Linked DNA regions of Rhodobium gokarnense. The protein of the gene in region 1 interacts with the protein of each later gene in a pairwise test. Links are inferred from orthologs where the notes say so. Each region holds a gene or a part of one and is shown in the gene's direction. Other genes may lie near its edges.

The links.
Region 2: the proteins of M2319_RS17460 (region 1) and ybgC interact in binary tests that used the Escherichia coli proteins (3 or more experiments, as listed by UniProt). The link is inferred for Rhodobium gokarnense from one-to-one orthologs.

What each region holds. Positions count from the first base shown.
Region 1 is NZ_JAOQNS010000011.1:29,401-38,231, forward strand. Bases 2,840-5,667 are described here. They hold M2319_RS17460 (acyl carrier protein), read left to right. Parts: upstream 2,840-4,049; coding sequence 4,050-4,286; downstream 4,287-5,667. Other genes in these bases: fabD (ACP S-malonyltransferase), read left to right, coding at 2,840-3,016; fabG (3-oxoacyl-[acyl-carrier-protein] reductase), read left to right, coding at 3,046-3,783; fabF (beta-ketoacyl-ACP synthase II), read left to right, coding at 4,342-5,604. In the rest of the region: rplI (50S ribosomal protein L9), read right to left, coding at 291-896; rpsR (30S ribosomal protein S18), read right to left, coding at 1,013-1,261; rpsF (30S ribosomal protein S6), read right to left, coding at 1,274-1,738; more of fabD, read left to right, coding at 2,075-2,839; endolytic transglycosylase MltG, read left to right, coding at 5,726-6,919; M2319_RS17475 (YicC/YloC family endoribonuclease), read left to right, coding at 6,994-7,881; gmk (guanylate kinase), read left to right, coding at 7,905-8,555. UniProt on the Escherichia coli protein: Carrier of the growing fatty acid chain in fatty acid biosynthesis.
Region 2 is NZ_JAOQNS010000001.1:536,739-545,461, forward strand. Bases 2,391-5,110 are described here. They hold ybgC (tol-pal system-associated acyl-CoA thioesterase), read left to right. Parts: upstream 2,391-3,387; coding sequence 3,388-3,834; downstream 3,835-5,110. Other genes in these bases: M2319_RS02530 (methyl-accepting chemotaxis protein), read left to right, coding at 2,391-3,314; tolQ (protein TolQ), read left to right, coding at 4,075-4,788; tolR (protein TolR), read left to right, coding at 4,907-5,110. Also shown: Holliday junction branch migration DNA helicase RuvB, read left to right, coding at 1-849; M2319_RS02520 (hypothetical protein), read left to right, coding at 986-1,324; M2319_RS02525 (PAS domain-containing protein), read left to right, coding at 1,528-2,169; more of M2319_RS02530, read left to right, coding at 2,166-2,390; more of tolR, read left to right, coding at 5,111-5,359; M2319_RS02550 (cell envelope integrity protein TolA), read left to right, coding at 5,364-6,320; Tol-Pal system beta propeller repeat protein TolB, read left to right, coding at 6,505-7,839; peptidoglycan-associated lipoprotein Pal, read left to right, coding at 8,168-8,650.

The sequences.
Region 1 (8,831 bases):
ACACCCCGTCGCCGCTCCCGCAAGCGTCGCCGGGTCCACTGTAGTCGTTCTAGAACGTGTCACCTGGCAAAAATATAGGGCAAACCTGTATACAGCGGCAAGCCGGCTTCCGACGAAAGGCGGCCCCGAGGCGACGTCGAGGCGATGTCGCCGGGCAGCGGATGCGACGCTATCGGGTCGGGAAAAGGCGGTTTTCGCGGACGGTGCACGACCTCGGCGCCGGCAATGAAAAACGCCGCGCCGGAGGGCCGGCGCGGCGTTCGATTCCGGAACGGAAAGGGAAGAAAGGCTTAGTCCTCGCGGGCCTCTTCCTCGTCCGAAGCTGCCGGCTCTTCGGCCTCGGCAGCCTCGTCGGCGCCTTCCTCGTCCTCGTCCTCATCCTCGACGTCGAGCACGAAGCCCTCGTCGCGCTGGGTCAGGTCCTCGCCGCGGGCCTGGCGTTCGGCCTCGTCGGTGGAGCGGGCGACGTTCATGGTCACCGTGACCTCGACTTCCGGGTGCAGCGCGACAACCACTTCATGCATGCCGATGGTCTTGATCGGCTGGTTGAGGTCGACCTGGCTGCGCCCGATCGTAAAGCCGCCGGCATCGAGCACTTCGGCGACGTCGCGGGTCGACACCGAGCCGTAGAGCTGGCCGGTCTCGCCGGCCTGGCGAATGGCGACGAAGGTGAGGCCGTTGAGCTTTGCAGCGACCGCCTCGGCTTCCTGCTTGCGCTCAAGGTTGCGCGCCTCAAGCTGGGCGCGCTGCGCCTCGAAGCGCTTCTGGTTCGCCTCGGTGGCGCGCAGGGCCTTGCCCTGGGGCAGCAGGAAATTGCGGGCATAGCCCGGGCGGACCTTCACCGTGTCGCCCATCTGGCCGAGCTTGGCGATGCGTTCCAACAGGATGACTTGCATTGGGTTTCTCCTTGCCATCTGTCCCGCGCGGGAAACCGTTTCCCGTCGCGGTTAGAGGCGGGCGCCACCGGGCGCGCCGCCCCAAAGGGAGGTCGGACGATGACCGTCCGTCCTCTTTACTTGATCACGTAGGGCAGAAGCCCGAGGAAGCGGGCCCGCTTGATCGCCTTGGACAGCTCGCGCTGCTTGCGCGCGGAGACCGCGGTGATGCGGCTCGGCACGATCTTGCCGCGCTCAGAGACGTAGCGCTGCAGGAGCTTGATGTCCTTGTAGTCGATCTTCGGCGCATTGGCGCCGGAGAACGGGCAGGTCTTGCGGCGACGGAAGAACGGACGCCGGGTCGGAAGTTGTGCGATGTCAACCATGGTCTGTTCTCCTTACTGCTCGCCGCCGCGCGGGCCGCGATCATCGTCACGGCGCGGTCCGCGATCGTCGTCGCGGCGCGGCCGGTCGCCACGATCGCCTCGGTCCGGACGGTCGCCGCGCTCGGGACGGTCCCGGCGCCGGCGGTCGTCGCGGTCACGCTTCTGCATCATCGCCGAGGGGCCTTCCTCGAACTCTTCAACGCGCACGGTGAGATAGCGCAGGACGTCCTCGTTGAGGCGCATCTGGCGCTCCATCTCGGCGATGGCAGCGTGCGGCGCCTCGATGTTCATCATCGCGTAGTGCGCCTTGCGGTTCTTGTTGATGCGGTAGGCGAGATTGCGGATGCCCCAGTTCTCGACCTTCTTGATGCTGCCGCCATTCTCCTCGATCAGCGTCTTGTACTGGTCGACGAGCTGTTCGGCCTGCTGCCCGGAGATGTCCTGCCGGGCGAGGAACACATGTTCGTAAAGTGGCATGAAGCCGCCTTTCCTTTGCTGCGCAGCCCGGCGCCAAGCCCCTTCGAAGCCTCCAGGAAAGGCTCGATGGTCACCTTCGAGAGCGGGAACACGGGAAGCCGGATCGCTTGATCGATCCTGCCGGCATGACACCGGACCTTCCGTTCAGCCCCCGGCCGAGCGGCTGTTTGAAGCGTGAGCGATATACCCCAATGTTGAGGAAAAGCAAGGCGAAACTGTCGCGGATCGTCGTTTTCGCCGCCGCCGGCCTTGACAGCGCCGGATTGGGCCGTCACTTGACCTGCCAGAATTAACGACAAACAACGACACCGATAAACGGGCAGTCTCAGGAACCCCATGGCAGTTGCATTCACATTTCCCGGCCAGGGCAGCCAGGCCGTCGGCATGGGCAAGGCGCTGGCCGAGGCCTTTCCCGAAGCACGCGCGGTCTTTGAGGAAATCGACGAGGCGCTCGGCGAAAACCTCACCGACATCATGTGGAACGGTCCGGACGACCGGCTGACCCTGACGGCGAACGCCCAGCCGGCGCTGATGGCCGTCAGCCTCGCCGCGATGCGCGCGCTCGAAGCCCGCGGCGTCACCGTCGCCGGCAACGCGTCTTATGTTGCCGGCCATTCGCTCGGCGAATATTCCGCGCTCGCCGCCGCCGGCAGCCTCGGCATCGCCGACACCGCCCGCCTGCTGCGTATCCGCGGCCGGGCCATGCAGGACGCGGTGCCGGTCGGCGAGGGCGCCATGGCGGCCGTCCTCGGCCTCGACCTTGAGGTTCTGAAAGAGGTCGCCGAGCAGGCCTGCCAGGGCGAGGTCTGTTCCGTCGCCAACGACAATGCGCCGGGCCAGGTGGTTATCTCGGGCCGCAAGGCCGCGGTGGAGCGGGCCGCCGACATCGCCAAGGGCAAGGGCGCCAAGCGCGCCATGCTGCTGCCGGTGAGCGCGCCGTTCCATTGCCCGCTGATGGCCCCGGCCGCCGACGTGATGGCCGAGGCGCTCGCCGGCGTGGAGATCGCCGCGCCTGCCGTGCCGCTCGTCGCCAATGTCGTTGCCGGTCCGATCAGCGACCCGGCGGAGATCCGCACCCGGCTCGTCGACCAGGTCACCGGCTCGGTGCGCTGGCGCGAGTCGATCGGCTGGCTCGCCGACAACAGCGTCACCACCCTGGTCGAGATCGGCTCCGGCAAGGTCCTGACCGGCCTTGCCAAGCGCATCGCCAAGGGCGTCGAGGCGATCGCCGTCAACACGCCGGAAGACCTGGAAGCGCTCGCCGAAAAGCTGGCCTGACGCAACTATACTATAAAGAGGACGATCCGATGTTCGATCTGACGGGCAAATATGCATTGGTCACCGGCGCCACCGGTGGCATCGGCGGCGCCACCGCGCGCGCCCTCCATGCCCAGGGCGCGACCGTGGCGATCTCCGGCACCCGCGCCGAGCGGCTCGAGGGGCTCGCCCACGAGCTCGGCGAGCGGGTGCATGTGGTCGCCTGCGACCTTTCCGACCGCGCCGCGGTCGATGCCCTCGTTCCCAAGGCCGAGGACCTGATGGGCCGGCTCGACATCCTCGTCAACAATGCCGGCATCACCCGCGACAACCTTTTCATGCGGATGAAGGACGACGAGTGGGACCAGGTTCTGGAGGTCAACCTGACCGCCAGCTTCCGGCTCACCCGGGCCGCCATCAAGGGTATGATGAAGCGCCGCTACGGCCGCATCGTCGGCATCACCTCCGTCGTCGGCGTCACCGGCAATGCCGGCCAGGGCAACTACGCCGCGACCAAGGCGGGCCTCATCGGCATGTCGAAATCGCTCGCCCAGGAGGTCGCCAGCCGCGGCATTACCGTCAACACGATCGCCCCTGGCTTCATCGAAACGCCGATGACCGATGCGCTGAATGAAAAGCAGCGCGAAGCGATTCTGGGAGGCGTTCCCGCCGGCCGTCTCGGCAGCGGTGCCGACATCGCCTCCGCGGTGGTCTATCTGGCCAGCGACGAAGCCTCTTACGTGACCGGCCAGACACTTCATGTGAATGGCGGTATGGCCATGATTTAAAAGGAAAAACGCCTGCGACGCAAAGCCACTTCCGGAATGCTCCGGGTGGTCTTTCGGCGTCTGGTCAAGCATAGGAAAGTGTGTTACCAACCGCCACGTCAAATGACGGCGTTTTGGTCAGTGAGCGCCGAAAAGCAGCCGATCTGAAGGTCGAAAGCTTCCGGCTCCGATCAACGGATGATCCTCCAGGGAAACCAGGATCGTATTGCGCGCACGGGATTATCCCGTCGACCCAGGAACCGTGAAAGAGACTAGGGACTATTGAAATGAGCGAAATCGCTGAGCGGGTGAAGAAGATTGTCGTCGAGCACCTTGGTGTCGATGCCGAGAAGGTCACTGAGAATGCAAGCTTCATCGACGATCTCGGGGCCGACAGCCTGGATACGGTCGAGCTCGTGATGGCCTTCGAAGAGGAATTCGGCGTCGAAATTCCGGACGATGCCGCCGAGACCATCCTGACCGTCGGCGATGCCGTCAGCTTCCTGGAGAAGAACACCGCCTAAATACGCGGTTTTTCTCTCTCGGAATGGTTGTTGAAACAAGCTGTCGGTAGTTCGTATGAGGCGAGTCGTCGTCACCGGAATCGGAATGGTCACGCCGCTTGGCTGTGGCGTGGATGTCACCTGGGACCGCATTTTGGCCGGCAAGAGCGGCGCCGTGCGGGTCGAGCATTTCGAGGTGTCGGATCTGCCTTGCCAGGTGGCCTGTCTCGTGCCCCGTGGCGACGGATCCGACGGTACGTTCAACCCGGACGACTGGATGGAGCCGAAGGAACAGCGCAAGGTCGATGATTTCATCGTCTATGCGATGGCGGCGGCGGATCAGGCAATCGCGGACTCCGGCTGGTCGCCGAAGGCCTATGAGGACCAGATCCGCACCGGCGTCCTGATCGGCTCCGGCATCGGCGGCCTCAAGGGCATCGAGGACGGCGCCTTCACGGTTCGCGATCGCGGCCCGCGTCGGCTGTCGCCGTTCTTCATTCCCGGCCGGCTGATCAACCTAGCCTCGGGCTACGTCTCCATCCGCCATCAGTTGAAGGGCCCGAACCACGCCGTGGTGACGGCCTGCTCGACGGGCGCGCACGCCATCGGCGATGCGTCCCGGCTGATCGGCCTCGGCGATGCCGAGGTGATGGTGGCGGGCGGCACGGAATCCCCGGTCTGCCGGCTTGCGATGGCGGGCTTTTCGTCCTGCCGGGCGCTGACCACCGGCTTCAACGACCGGCCGCTGGAGGCCTCCCGGCCCTATGACCGGGACCGCGACGGTTTCGTCATGGGCGAGGGCGCCGGCGTCGTCGTGCTTGAGGAATACGAGCACGCCAAGGCACGCGGCGCCAAGATCTACGGCGAGATCATCGGCTACGGCATGTCGGGCGACGCCTACCACATCACGGCGCCGGCCGAGGACGGCGACGGCGCCTATCGCTGCATGAAGGCGGCGATCGAGCGCGCCGGCGTGACGCCGCACGACATCGACTACGTCAACGCCCACGGCACCTCCACGCCGCTCGGTGACGAGATCGAGCTCGGCGCAATCCACCGCCTGGTCGGCGACGCCGCGGACGGCATCACCATGACGTCGACGAAGTCGGCGACCGGCCACCTGCTCGGCGCCGCCGGCGCGGTCGAGGCGATCTTCTCGCTGCTGGCCATGCGCGACAGCGTCGTGCCGCCGACCATCAACCTGGAGAACCCGTCGGTCGAGACCAAGATCGATCTCGTTCCCAAGGTCAAGAAGTCGATGAATGTCGACGTCGCCCTGTCAAATTCCTTCGGTTTCGGCGGCACCAACGCCTCGCTGATCTTCAGGAAGGTCGCGTGAGGGGCGGCGGCGCGACCCGGCATTCGCCCTTTTGCCATATTCGTTCCGGAGTCTTTTTCGCGTGACCGGCTGAACGCCGCGCGGCCGGACAAGGCCGGCGCCAAGGAGGATCCTGCAGGCCATGTCTGACAATCCGGAAACCGGCCATCGCCTCAATCCGCGGAGCCCGCGCGAGGCGATCCAGCCCGAGCCGGCCCCGCCGCCGCCGGGCCGCTCCCGCCACGTCCGCAATCCGGTGGTCATGCTCCTCAACCTGGTGATGACCATCCTCGTCGTCGGCATCGTCATCGGCGGCGCCTTCCTCTACTGGGGCAAGCTGCAGTTCGACGAGCCGGGACCGCTCACCCAGGACAAGACCATCATCGTGCCCCAGGGCGCGACGCTCGATTCCATCACCGGGTCGCTGGAGCGCCAGGGCGTGATCTCCGAAGGCTGGGTGTTCTCCACCGGCGTGCGCATCTACAAGAATGCGGCGAAGCTGAAGGCGGGCGAGTATCTGTTCAAGGCCCGCTCCAGCATGCAGGACGTGATGAACACCATGGTGGAGGGCAAGGCCATCCTCCACGGCGTCACCATTCCCGAAGGCTTCACCAGCGAGCAGGTCGTCGCCCGGCTGAATGCCAACGACATCCTGATCGGCGACCTGACGGCGATCCCGCCGGAGGGCTCGCTCCTGCCGGACACCTACAAGTTCAACCGCGGCACGACGCGCCAGCAGGTCCTCGATCGCATGAAGAATGCACATGATCGGGCGCTCGACGAGATCTGGAACCGGCGCGCGGACGACCTGCCGATCGAGACGCCGGAGGAACTCGTCATCCTCGCCTCGATCGTGGAAAAGGAGACCGGCCGCGCCGACGAGCGCAGCCGGGTCGCCGGCGTCTTCATCAACCGGCTGAAGCGCGGCATGCGCCTGGAATCCGATCCGACGATCCTCTACGGCCTGCATGGCGGCTCGGCCTGGCAGGAATCGCGGACCATCCTGCGCAGCGAACTCAACAAGCCGAACGCCTACAACACCTACCAGATCAACGGCCTGCCGCCGGGTCCGATCGCCAATCCGGGCCGCGCCGCCATGGAGGCCGTCGCCAATCCCTCGCGCACCGACGAGATCTTCTTCGTTGCCGACGGCACCGGCGGCCACCAGTTCTCTTCGACGCTTGAGCAGCACAACCGCAATGTCGCGCGCTGGCGCGAGGTTGAGAAGAAGCGCCGCGAGGAGGCCGAAAAGGCCGCCGCGGAAAAGGCGGCGGAAGACGCGGCGGGCGAGGCAACGGACGGCACCGGAAACGGTGAGGCACCGGCCGCCAACTGACGCGCATCGCGGCGCCCTTGCGATGCGCCGCCGATACCGTCCCAACAGGAGGGCGGCGAAGGCCGCAACACCCCATGGCGCTTGCCAGCATGACCGGGTTTTCCCGGGTCGACGGAACCCATGCCGATGCCCGCTGGACGTGGGAGCTGCGCTCGGTCAACGGCAAGGGCCTCGACGTGCGCCTGCGCGTTCCGCACGGCCGGGAAAGCGTCGATCCCGTGGTTCGGGCGCTGGCGCGTGAGCACCTGACCCGCGGCAACCTCAACGCCACCCTCTCCATCACCCACGACCTGCCACGCACCACCATCCAGCTCAATGAAGAGGTGCTGGACGACGTGCTGGCGATCGCGGCAAAGGTCGCCGAACGCATCGACGCGACGGCGCCGAGCGTCGACGGTCTGCTGGCTCTTCGCGGCGTGCTGGAATTCACCGAAAACGAGGAAACGGACGAGCAGCGGGCGGCGTTCGACGCCGCGCTCGTCGCCGGCTTCGAACGGGCGCTGACCGACCTGGTCGCGGCCCGCGCCGACGAGGGCCGGGCCCTTGCCGAGATCGCCGGGCGCCAGATCGACGAGATCGAGCGGCTGACGGCGGCGGCCGAGGCCTGCCCGGAGCGTAGCGTGGAGGCGATCCGCAAGCGCATCGCCGAACAGATCGCCGTGCTGACCGAGGCCTCCGGAGACCTCGATCCCCAGCGGCTGCACCAGGAGGCGGTGTTCATCGCCAACAAGGCCGACATCCGCGAGGAGCTTGACCGGCTGACGGCCCATGTGGCCGCCGCCCGTTCCCTGCTTGCCGACGGCAAGGTGGTCGGCCGCAAGCTCGACTTCCTCGCCCAGGAATTCAACCGCGAGGTCAACACGCTCTGCTCCAAGTCGAACTCGGTGGAGCTGACCGCCATCGGCCTCGACCTGAAGGCGGTCGTCGACCAGTTGCGCGAGCAGATCCAGAACATCGAATAGGCGACAAGGCGGCGGGGGGAGTCATGGGGACGACGACCAATATCGAACGGCGCGGGGTGATGCTTGTGCTCTCCTCGCCGTCCGGCGCCGGCAAGTCGTCAATCGCCCGCTCGCTGCTGTCGTCGGGCAAGGACGCCGGAGGGCCTGAAGTGACGCTCTCCGTCTCGGTGACCACGCGCCCGCGCCGCGGCAGCGAGGTCGACGGCGTCCACTACCATTTCCTCTCCAAACGCGATTTTGCCGTCATGCGCGATCGTGACGAACTGCTGGAATGGGCAGAGGTCCACGGCAATTTCTACGGCACGCCGCGCGGGCCCGTGGAGGAGGCGCTCGCCGCCGGCCGCGACGTCCTCTTCGACATCGACTGGCAGGGCACCCTGCAGCTCTACGAGAAGGCGCGCGACGACATCGTCAGCATCTTCATCCTGCCGCCCTCCATGGCCGAGCTGAAGTCGCGGCTGGAGCGGCGGGCCGAGGACAGCCCGGAGGTGATCGAACGCCGCCTCGCCAATGCCCGCACCGAGATCGCCCACTGGCAGGAATACGACTACGTCATCGTCAACGACGACCTCGACCGCGCGCTCGCCGACGTCCGCGCCATCCTCGCGGCGGGAAGGCTGAAGCGCGAGCGGCGTCCCGGGTTAGAGGCTTTTGTAAAGACGCTGGTGGAGTAGCGTTTCTGCTCGCTCACGGTGGCGTTGTGGGGTTGCCGTCATTGCGAGCGAGCGAAGCGAGCGTGGCAATCCAGAGCGGCACGCTCCGGGCCAGTGGCTCTGGATCGCCGCGTCGCCTGCGGCTCCTCGCGATGACGCGGAAATTTCTGACGGCATGTCCATTTTTCGTCATTGCGAGCGCAGCGAAGCAATCCAGCATCCGGCGCTTGCATGATGTCGGGAGTCGACGGTTGACGCTCCTCTCCCTGCTACACCCTCGGTCGTCATCCCGGCCTT
Region 2 (8,723 bases), on another replicon or contig:
CTCGGCAAGACGACGCTCGCCCAGATCGTCTCGCGCGAGCTCGGCGTCAATTTCCGCGCCACCTCCGGTCCGGTGATCGCCAAGGCCGGGGACCTCGCGGCGCTGCTCACGAACATGGAAGAGCGGGACGTCCTCTTTATTGATGAAATCCACCGGCTCAATCCGGCGGTCGAAGAAATCCTCTATCCGGCGATGGAGGATTTTCAGCTCGATCTGATCATCGGCGAGGGGCCGGCGGCGCGGTCGGTGCGCATCGATCTGGCGAAGTTCACCCTGGTCGGGGCGACGACACGGCTCGGCCTTCTGACGACGCCGCTGCGCGACCGCTTCGGCATTCCGGTGCGGCTCGACTTCTATTCGGTGGAAGAGCTGGAACTGATCGTGAAACGCGGCGCGCGGATCATGGCGACCGGCATCACCGAGGAGGGCGCCAACGAGATCGCAAGAAGAGCGCGCGGCACGCCGCGCATCGCCGGCCGGCTCCTGCGCCGGGTCTGCGACTTCGCCACCGTCGCCGGCGTCGATGCCATCGACCGGGCGGCGGCCGACAGGGCGCTCCGGCAGCTTGAGGTCGACGCGGCCGGGCTCGATTCCCTCGATCGGCGCTACCTCACGACCATCGCCATGAGCTTCGGCGGCGGACCGGTCGGCATCGAGACGATTGCCGCGGCGCTGTCGGAGCCGCGCGATGCCATCGAGGAAATCGTCGAGCCGTTCCTGATCCAGAAGGGTTTCGTCCAGCGCACCCCCCGCGGGCGCATCCTCACCCCGCACGCCTTCAAGCATCTCGGCCTTGCGGCGCCCCCGCCGATCGCCGCGCAGATGGGACTTTTCACGGAAGACGAGTAGGCTTTTCGGTCCTTGCTGGAAGCAACCTTTCCGCGAGGCTGGCGTTTCTTCCCCGTCCTCAGGCAGAATGGGCTGCCGGCACGATACGAGGCGAGGACACCAAGACCTGACCGATTTCGATGCGCGGCTTGCCGCAGTGCCGGTCCTGGCGCAGCGGCCGGACCGCATAGACGCCCGCACCTACAATCTGTGGCGCCGCGCCCGCGGCCGCTGGGGCACGCCGCTGCGACTGCACTTTGCGGACCTGAAGGAAATGGAGCTGGTGCTTGCGGATAGCTACTGGGTCTGCGTCGATGCCAGCAAGAACGACGTGCCGGTGATCGCCTGGGTCGAGCTTGAAGACGAAAACCGCAGCGCCCTCCACACCGACGTTGCCTGCAAGCTCAACTACTATCACTTCGCCGCCTCGGCGCTGCGCGGACGGTGTTTGAGGCTGATGGAGGAAGCGCTCGGCGCGCGGCTGCGCGGGCGGTAAGGTGTTGCCGGCGTCGTCGCCGGCTCGATGATTTATGAATACTATGGTTTCCGACAGAGAATACTACTATATTATTGTTCGTGATTCCATATTATACATTGAATTCTTACAATTTTAATTGCTTTCGAAGGTTTGCTTAACCAGTCATTTACGCCTTTCTCGTGAAACTCGCGCCCGGGCACAACCGTCCAGCAACAATCAGAATGGGCTGGCCGCGAGCGAGGAGTCAGGTCTTGAAGCGCAACGACAAGGTGCATCTCTCAGGCGTGGAGAGAACCTTCCCGGAGAACGACATCATCGTGTCGAAGACCGACCTGAAGGGCAACCTGACCTACGCCAACAAGATATTCATCGATATTTCCGGCTACACGGAAAAGGAACTCATCGGCCAGCCGCACTCGATCCTGCGCAATCCGCAGATGCCGCGGGTGATGTTCAAGGTGCTGTGGTGCATGCTGCAGTCGGGCAGCGAGATCTTCGCCTATGTGGTGAACCGCTGCAAGAACGGCGACCACTACTGGGTCTATGCCCATGCCACGCCGAGCTTCGACATGAAGGGCAACATCATCGGCTACCACTCCAACCGGCGGGTGCCGGACCGGCGCATCCTGGAAGAGCACATCATCCCGCTCTACGCCAAGCTGCGCGAAGAGGAGCACCGGCACGCCTCGGCCAAGGACGGCCTGACGGCGTCGACCAAGATGCTGGAATCCATGCTCGACGACCTCGGCATGGACTATGACGAATTTATCGCAACCGTCGGCAAGGAGCGGCACGGGTCCCGGCCGTCGGGACGCCGGCGCCAGGGCTATGACAAGGAAACGGAACGGTGCGTGTGGGCATGAGAAAATCTTCCCTGAGACGAGCGACGGAAGTCTGCAAGGCGGTCGCCAATGGCGACTTCGAGGCCCGGATCCTGAACATCACGGAAAAGGGCGACATGGGAGAGCTGATGCACGCCATCAATCTCCTCATCGACCGGACCGACGCTTATTTGCGCGAGTCCAAGGCCTGCCTCGACTACGTCAACAAGAACCAGCACTTCCGCCTGATCGCGGAGCGCGGCATGGTCGGCGCCTTCGCCGGGGCGGCGCGCAGCATCAACACGGCGATGGCCGGCATCAAGCAGCGCCACGACTCGTTCTGCGATCTCGCCGGCAAGTTCGAGACCCAGCTCCAGGGCATCGTCCAGTCGGTCTCGGCAGCGGTCGAGGATCTGAACGGTGCGGCGGCGAACGTTACCGATTCGGCCAACAGCGCCAATCAGCAGTCGCTGACCGCGGCGGCCGGCGCCGAGCAGGCCTCGGCCAATATGCAGAACGTCGCTGCCTCCACGGAACAACTGACCAGCTCGATCACCGAGATCAACCGGCAGATGGTGCTGTCGGCTGAGGTCGCCAACGGCGCGGTCGCCAAGTCGGCGGCGATGGACGCGGAAATCCGCGGCCTGTCGGGCGCCTCCCAGACCATCGGCGAGGTGGTCAGCCTGATCAACGACATCGCCGCGCAGACCAACCTCCTTGCCCTCAACGCCACCATCGAGGCGGCGCGGGCCGGCGAGGCAGGCAGGGGCTTTGCCATCGTTGCCCAGGAGGTCAAGGCGCTGGCCGGCCAGACGGCGACCGCGACTGAGGAGATCTCGGTGCAGGTCAACAGCCTGCAGGCCGCGACCACCCAGGCCGTGAAGGCCAACGAGGAAATCAATTCGGCCATCAACAAGGTCAGCGAGACCTCCACGGCGGTGGCCTCCGCGGTCGAGGAGCAGAGCGCGGCGACCGGCGAGATCAGCCACAACATCGCCGAGGCGGCGAGCGGAACGCGGGATGTGACGACGAGTATCACCAACGTCCAGGAGGTGGCCCAAGTCACTGCACAGGCAGCGGAAAAGGTGATGACGTCGGCCCGCCAGCTCGCCGATCAGCAGAAGTCGCTGGACGATCTGCGCGGCGAAATGGGCGAATTCCTCGCCGTCGTCACAAAGGTGGGGTAAAGGGGAGGGCGGTTGGCTTCTTTCGAGCCGCCGACCGCCGTTCACAAACCCTCGACCTTCGACGACCTTTCACATGGATGACATTGCGCTTGCCGGCCGCATCGAGGCCGGCCATCACCTTTTGCAGGTCCGCGTCTACTACGAGGACACGGACTTTTCCGGCATCGTCTATCACGCCAACTACCTGAAATTCCTGGAGCGCGGGCGGACCGATTTCCTGCGCCTTTGCGGTATTCACCACAACGAGCTTGCCGCCGGCCACGGCGGTGAGGCGCTGCATTTCGTTGTCCGGCACATGGAGATCGATTTCCATGCCTCGGCCCGGATCGACGACGTCCTGACCGTGGAGACGCGATTCCGCGAATTGCGGGGCGCGCGGATGGTTCTGGACCAGGTGGTGCGCCGCGGGGAGACGGTCCTGATCGGCGCGGCGGTCACCGCCGCCGTCATCAATGCCGCCGGCCGGCCGCGCCGCCTGCCGCCGCAAATGCGCGAAAAACTGGGCGTCGTCGCGGGCTGACCGGTGCGCGTCGGCGCGGAAACTTTTCCGGCTCCACTTTCGTTAATGCTCTATTAACCTTGCCGAAGTCTTGCTGGTGCGGGGCATAAGCGGGTAGACCTTGCGAGCGGCAAACGTTCCAAGTTTTGACATGTTTGGCGATCAGACAGGCGAATACGCGGCCGGTGACGGTTTTGCGCGGAAGTCTCGTCTGGTGACGCCGGGCGACCACTATCGAGACGGACAAGAGGTCTTTTTTACATGAACCCGGTGGATTTGGCCCAGTCGGCCCTGGAGGCCCCGGTCGGCGAGTTGTCGCTGCTGACCCTGTTCCTTGACGCCCATATCGTCGTCAAGTTCGTCATGATCGGACTTCTGCTGGCATCGATCTGGTGCTGGGCGATCATCATCGACAAGTCGATCCTTTTTGCGCGCACCCGCTCGCAGATGAACCGGTTCGAGAAGATCTTCTGGTCTGGGCAGTCGCTGGAGGAGCTCTACCGCTCGCTCTCCGGGCGCGGTAACCACGCGCTGGCGGCGCTGTTCGTCGCCGCCATGCGGGAGTGGAAGCGCAGCCATGAGAAGGGGCGGGCGGCGCTCGGCTCGCTCAACATCCGCATCGACAAGGTGCTCGACGTGACGATCGCGCGCGAGGTGGAGCGGCTGGAGAACCGGCTCCTGTTCCTGGCCACCGTCGGCGCGGCGGCGCCGTTCATCGGCCTGTTCGGCACGGTCTGGGGCATCATGACCGCGTTCCAGGCGATCGCGGCCTCCAAGAACACCAATCTGGCGGTGGTGGCGCCGGGCATCGCCGAGGCGCTGTTCGCCACCGCGCTCGGCCTCTTTGCCGCGATCCCGGCGGTGATCGCCTACAACAAGTTCGCCAACGACGTCGGCAAGCTGAGCGGCCGCATGGAAGGCTTTGCGGACGAGTTCTCCGCGATCCTGTCGCGCCAGATCGACGAGCGCCTGTGAGCGCCGTCCGCGCCGCCGGCCGCCAAGAGCACCTGTCATTTTCGTGGGGACTAACGATGACCGATTGCAGATCCCTCTACGTGCGCCCGCCGGCCCCTGCCGGGGCTGAGGCATAGGCATGGGTGCCGGGGTCAAGCCCGCCTACAAGGGCGGTCGCAGGCGCGGGCGCCGGAAGGTGCACCATGCGCCGATGAGCGAGATCAACGTGACGCCGTTCGTCGACGTCATGCTGGTGCTTTTGATCATCTTCATGGTGGCGGCGCCGCTCCTTACCGTGGGCGTTCCCATCGACCTGCCGGAGACCCGCGCCAAGCCGATGGAGGGCGACACCGAGCCGATCACCATCTCGATCCGCAACTCCGGCCAGGTCTTCATCCAGGACACCGAGATCGATCCGGACGAGATCGTCGCCAAGCTGCAGGCGATCGCCAAGACCGGTTACGACGAGCGCATCTATGTGCGCGGCGACCGGGACGCGGACTACGGCGTCATCATGCAGATCATGGGGCGCATCAGCGCCGCCGGCTACAAGCGGATCGGGCTGGTGACGCTGGAGGAACAGGGAGGCTGATCACGTGCGTGTCGGGCTCGTCACCTCGGCAGTCGTCCATGTCGGCCTGATCCTGTGGGGCACGCTCGCCCTGCCGGATGCGACGCCGTTCGAGGTAACGGCCGTGGAATCGCTGCCCGTCGACCTGGTGCCGATCTCCGAACTGACGGACCTGCAGCGCGGCGACCGGACCGCCAAGGAAATCCGCGAGGTGCCCTCGGAGGCCGAGGTCGAACCGACGCCGGAGCCTGAACCGGAACCACAGCCCGAGCCGCCCGGCGTCCAGCCGACGCCGCAACCGACACCGCCGACGCCGGAGCCGACCCCGCAGCAGGCAACGCCGGAGCCGGCCGCACCGGAACCGGCGCCCGAGCCGGAGCCTGCGCCGCCCGAACCGGAACCCGAGCCCGCGCAGGAGAGTGCGCCGGAGCCCGAACCCGTGCCGGAGCCCGAGCCGCAGCCGCAGGAGCAGGCCGAAGCGCCGTCGGAGATCCCGGACACCGTGCGGCCGCGCTCCAAGCCGACGCCGCCGAAGCGGACAGAGACCGCGCAGAACAAGGACAAGCGGAACGACCAGGTGGCGGCCCTTCTCAACAAGGTCCAGCCGGCCGGCGGCGGCTCGCAGCGCAACAACCAGCCGGCCTCGCTCGGCGCCCGGCGCGGCAACGACAATGCTCGCATGACGCAATCGGAGCTCGATTCGCTGCGCGGCCAGATCGGCCGCTGCTGGAGCCCGCCGATCGGCGCGGCCGAGGCCGAGGGGCTGCTGGTCAAGGTGAAGATGCAACTGAACCGGGACGGCACGGTCGCGGCGCCGCCCAAGGTGGTCAATTCCGGGTCGAGCCCGTTCTTCCGGGCCGCTGCCAGTGCGGCGACGCGCGCGGTCCTGCGCTGCCAGCCCTACCAGTTGCCGGCCGACAAATACGATGCCTGGGAAGAGGTCATCGTCAATTTCGATCCGCGCGAGATGCTCGGCGGGTGAGTTCCGGCGGCAAGGCACGATCCGCAGCGACGGCGGCCATCGTTTCGTCATGGGGATCGGCCAACTGTGCGCTGGAAAGTTGTCACGCGATAAGGCAGAAGCGTTGACGAGACGGAACACGAAGGGGAACCACGGGATGGTCGATATCGTTGTGTCGCGGACCAAACGGGGCTGGGAGCAGACAATGCGGTCGTCACTGTCAAGGATCGCGACACTCGTCCGCGCGACGGTCGCTGCATGCGTGCTGACGGCGGCCGGTGCGCTGCCGGCCTCGGCGCTGATCGAGATCGACATCACCCAGGGCGTGATCGAGCCGTTGCCGATCGCGCTGCCGGATTTCGTCGGCTCCGGTGCGTCGGCAGAGATCGGCCGCAACATCACCAATGTGATCAGCAATGATCTGAAGAATTCGGGCCTGTTCAAACCGCTCGACCCGGCCTCCTTCATCCAGAAGAACCCGGATGTCGGCCAGCCGCCGCGCTTCGGCGACTGGCGCGTGATCGACGCCCAGGCGCTCGTCGTCGGCGCCGTCACCCAGCAGCCCGACGGGCGGCTGAAGGTCGAATTCCGGCTCTGGGACGTGTTTGCCGGCGAGCAGATGACCGGCCAGCAATATTTCACCTCGCCGGACAACTGGCGCCGCATCGCCCATATCGTCGCCGATGCGATCTACGAGCGACTGACCGGCGAGAAGGGCTATTTCGACACCCGCATCGTCTTTGTCGACGAAAGCGGGCCGAAGACCAAGCGCGTCAAGCGGCTGGCGATCATGGACCAGGACGGCGCACGCATGCGTTACCTGACGCAAGGCCGCGACCTGGTGCTGACGCCGCGCTTCAGCCCGTCGAACCAGGTCGTCACCTACATGTCCTATGCCGACGGCCAGCCGCGGGTCTATCTGCTCGACATCGAGACCGGCCGGCGCGAACTGGTCGGCAACTTCCCGGGCATGACCTTTGCGCCGCGCTTCTCGCCGGACGGCAACCGGGTGGTGATGAGCCTGCAGTCGGACGGCAACGCCAACATCTATTCGCTGGATCTGAGGACCCGCCAGACGACGCGTCTGACCTCCTCGCCCTCGATCGACACCAGCCCGAGCTATTCGCCGGACGGGCGCCAGATTGTCTTTGAATCCGACCGCGGCGGGCGCCAGAAGCTCTATGTCATGGGCGCCAATGGCGGCGGCGCGCGGCTCATCAGCAACGGCAGCGGTTCCTATTCGACGCCGGTGTGGTCGCCGCGCGGCGATCTCATCGCCTTCACCAAGCAGGTCGGCGGCAAGTTCCAGATCGGCGTCATGCGGACCGACGGCAGCGGCGAGCGCATCCTGACGGAAGGCTTCCACAATGAGGGGCCGACCTGGGCGCCGAACGGCCGGGTGCTGATGTTCTTCCGCGAGACGCCGGGCGCCAATGGCGGGCCGAAGCTGTGGGCCATCGACCTGACGGGCCGGCACGAGCGGCAGATCGGAACGCCGTCCTTCGCCTCCGACCCGGCCTGGTCGCCGCCGCTCCCGTAAAGGGCTGGCCGGCCGAACGGTGTGGCTAACCGATTGAATTGATGCCGGGGACTGTTGCCGCAGGAACACAGTTGGCCACAACGTTGTTTCGGCGAAGGGTTTTGCGCCGCCCAGGCGGCGTTCATCACCGATTTGGCGCAATGCGGACATAGTCTTGACCGCATTCATTGCCATCAGACAGCGGAATTCGGCGGCTGGGGGCCTCCTTGCGCCGGAATTGTTCTGGAAACCGCCGCAACGAAGTGTTTACCATTCTGGAAAACCGCGGCTTAACCATCGCACTGGTAACCCTGATCATTACTGGGTGGGACTTTTTGGGAGTGATCGCATGCTGAGTAACGCGCGTTTTGCAGGTGCAATGCGACTGTTCGCAGTGGCCGTCGTGGCTCTGACCGTCGCGGCCTGCGCGAACAAACCGGAATCGAATATCAACGGGGTTGCTCCGGGCAGCCCGCAAGACTTCGTCGTCAATGTCGGCGACCGTGTGCTGTTCGACGTCGACTCTTCGTCGCTCGACGCCTCGGCCCGCTCGACGCTGGACGGCCAGGCCCGCTGGCTGGCGCAGTACTCGCAGTACTCGCTGACCATCGAGGGCCATGCCGACGAACGCGGCACCCGCGAATACAACCTGGCGCTCGGCGCAAGGCGCGCGTCTGCCGTGCGCGACTATCTCGCCAGCCAGGGCGTCTCGCCGGGACGGCTGCGCACGATTTCCTACGGCAAGGAACGGCCCGTCGCCGTCTGTTCGGCCGAATCCTGCTGGTCGCAGAACCGCCGTGCGGTCTCCGTCGTCAGCGGCGCCGGAAGCTGACGCCAACGCCACGTTCCGCCCCTATCCGACGGCGACGCCGGGGCCCCGACAACGGGCTCCGGCGTCGTTTCGA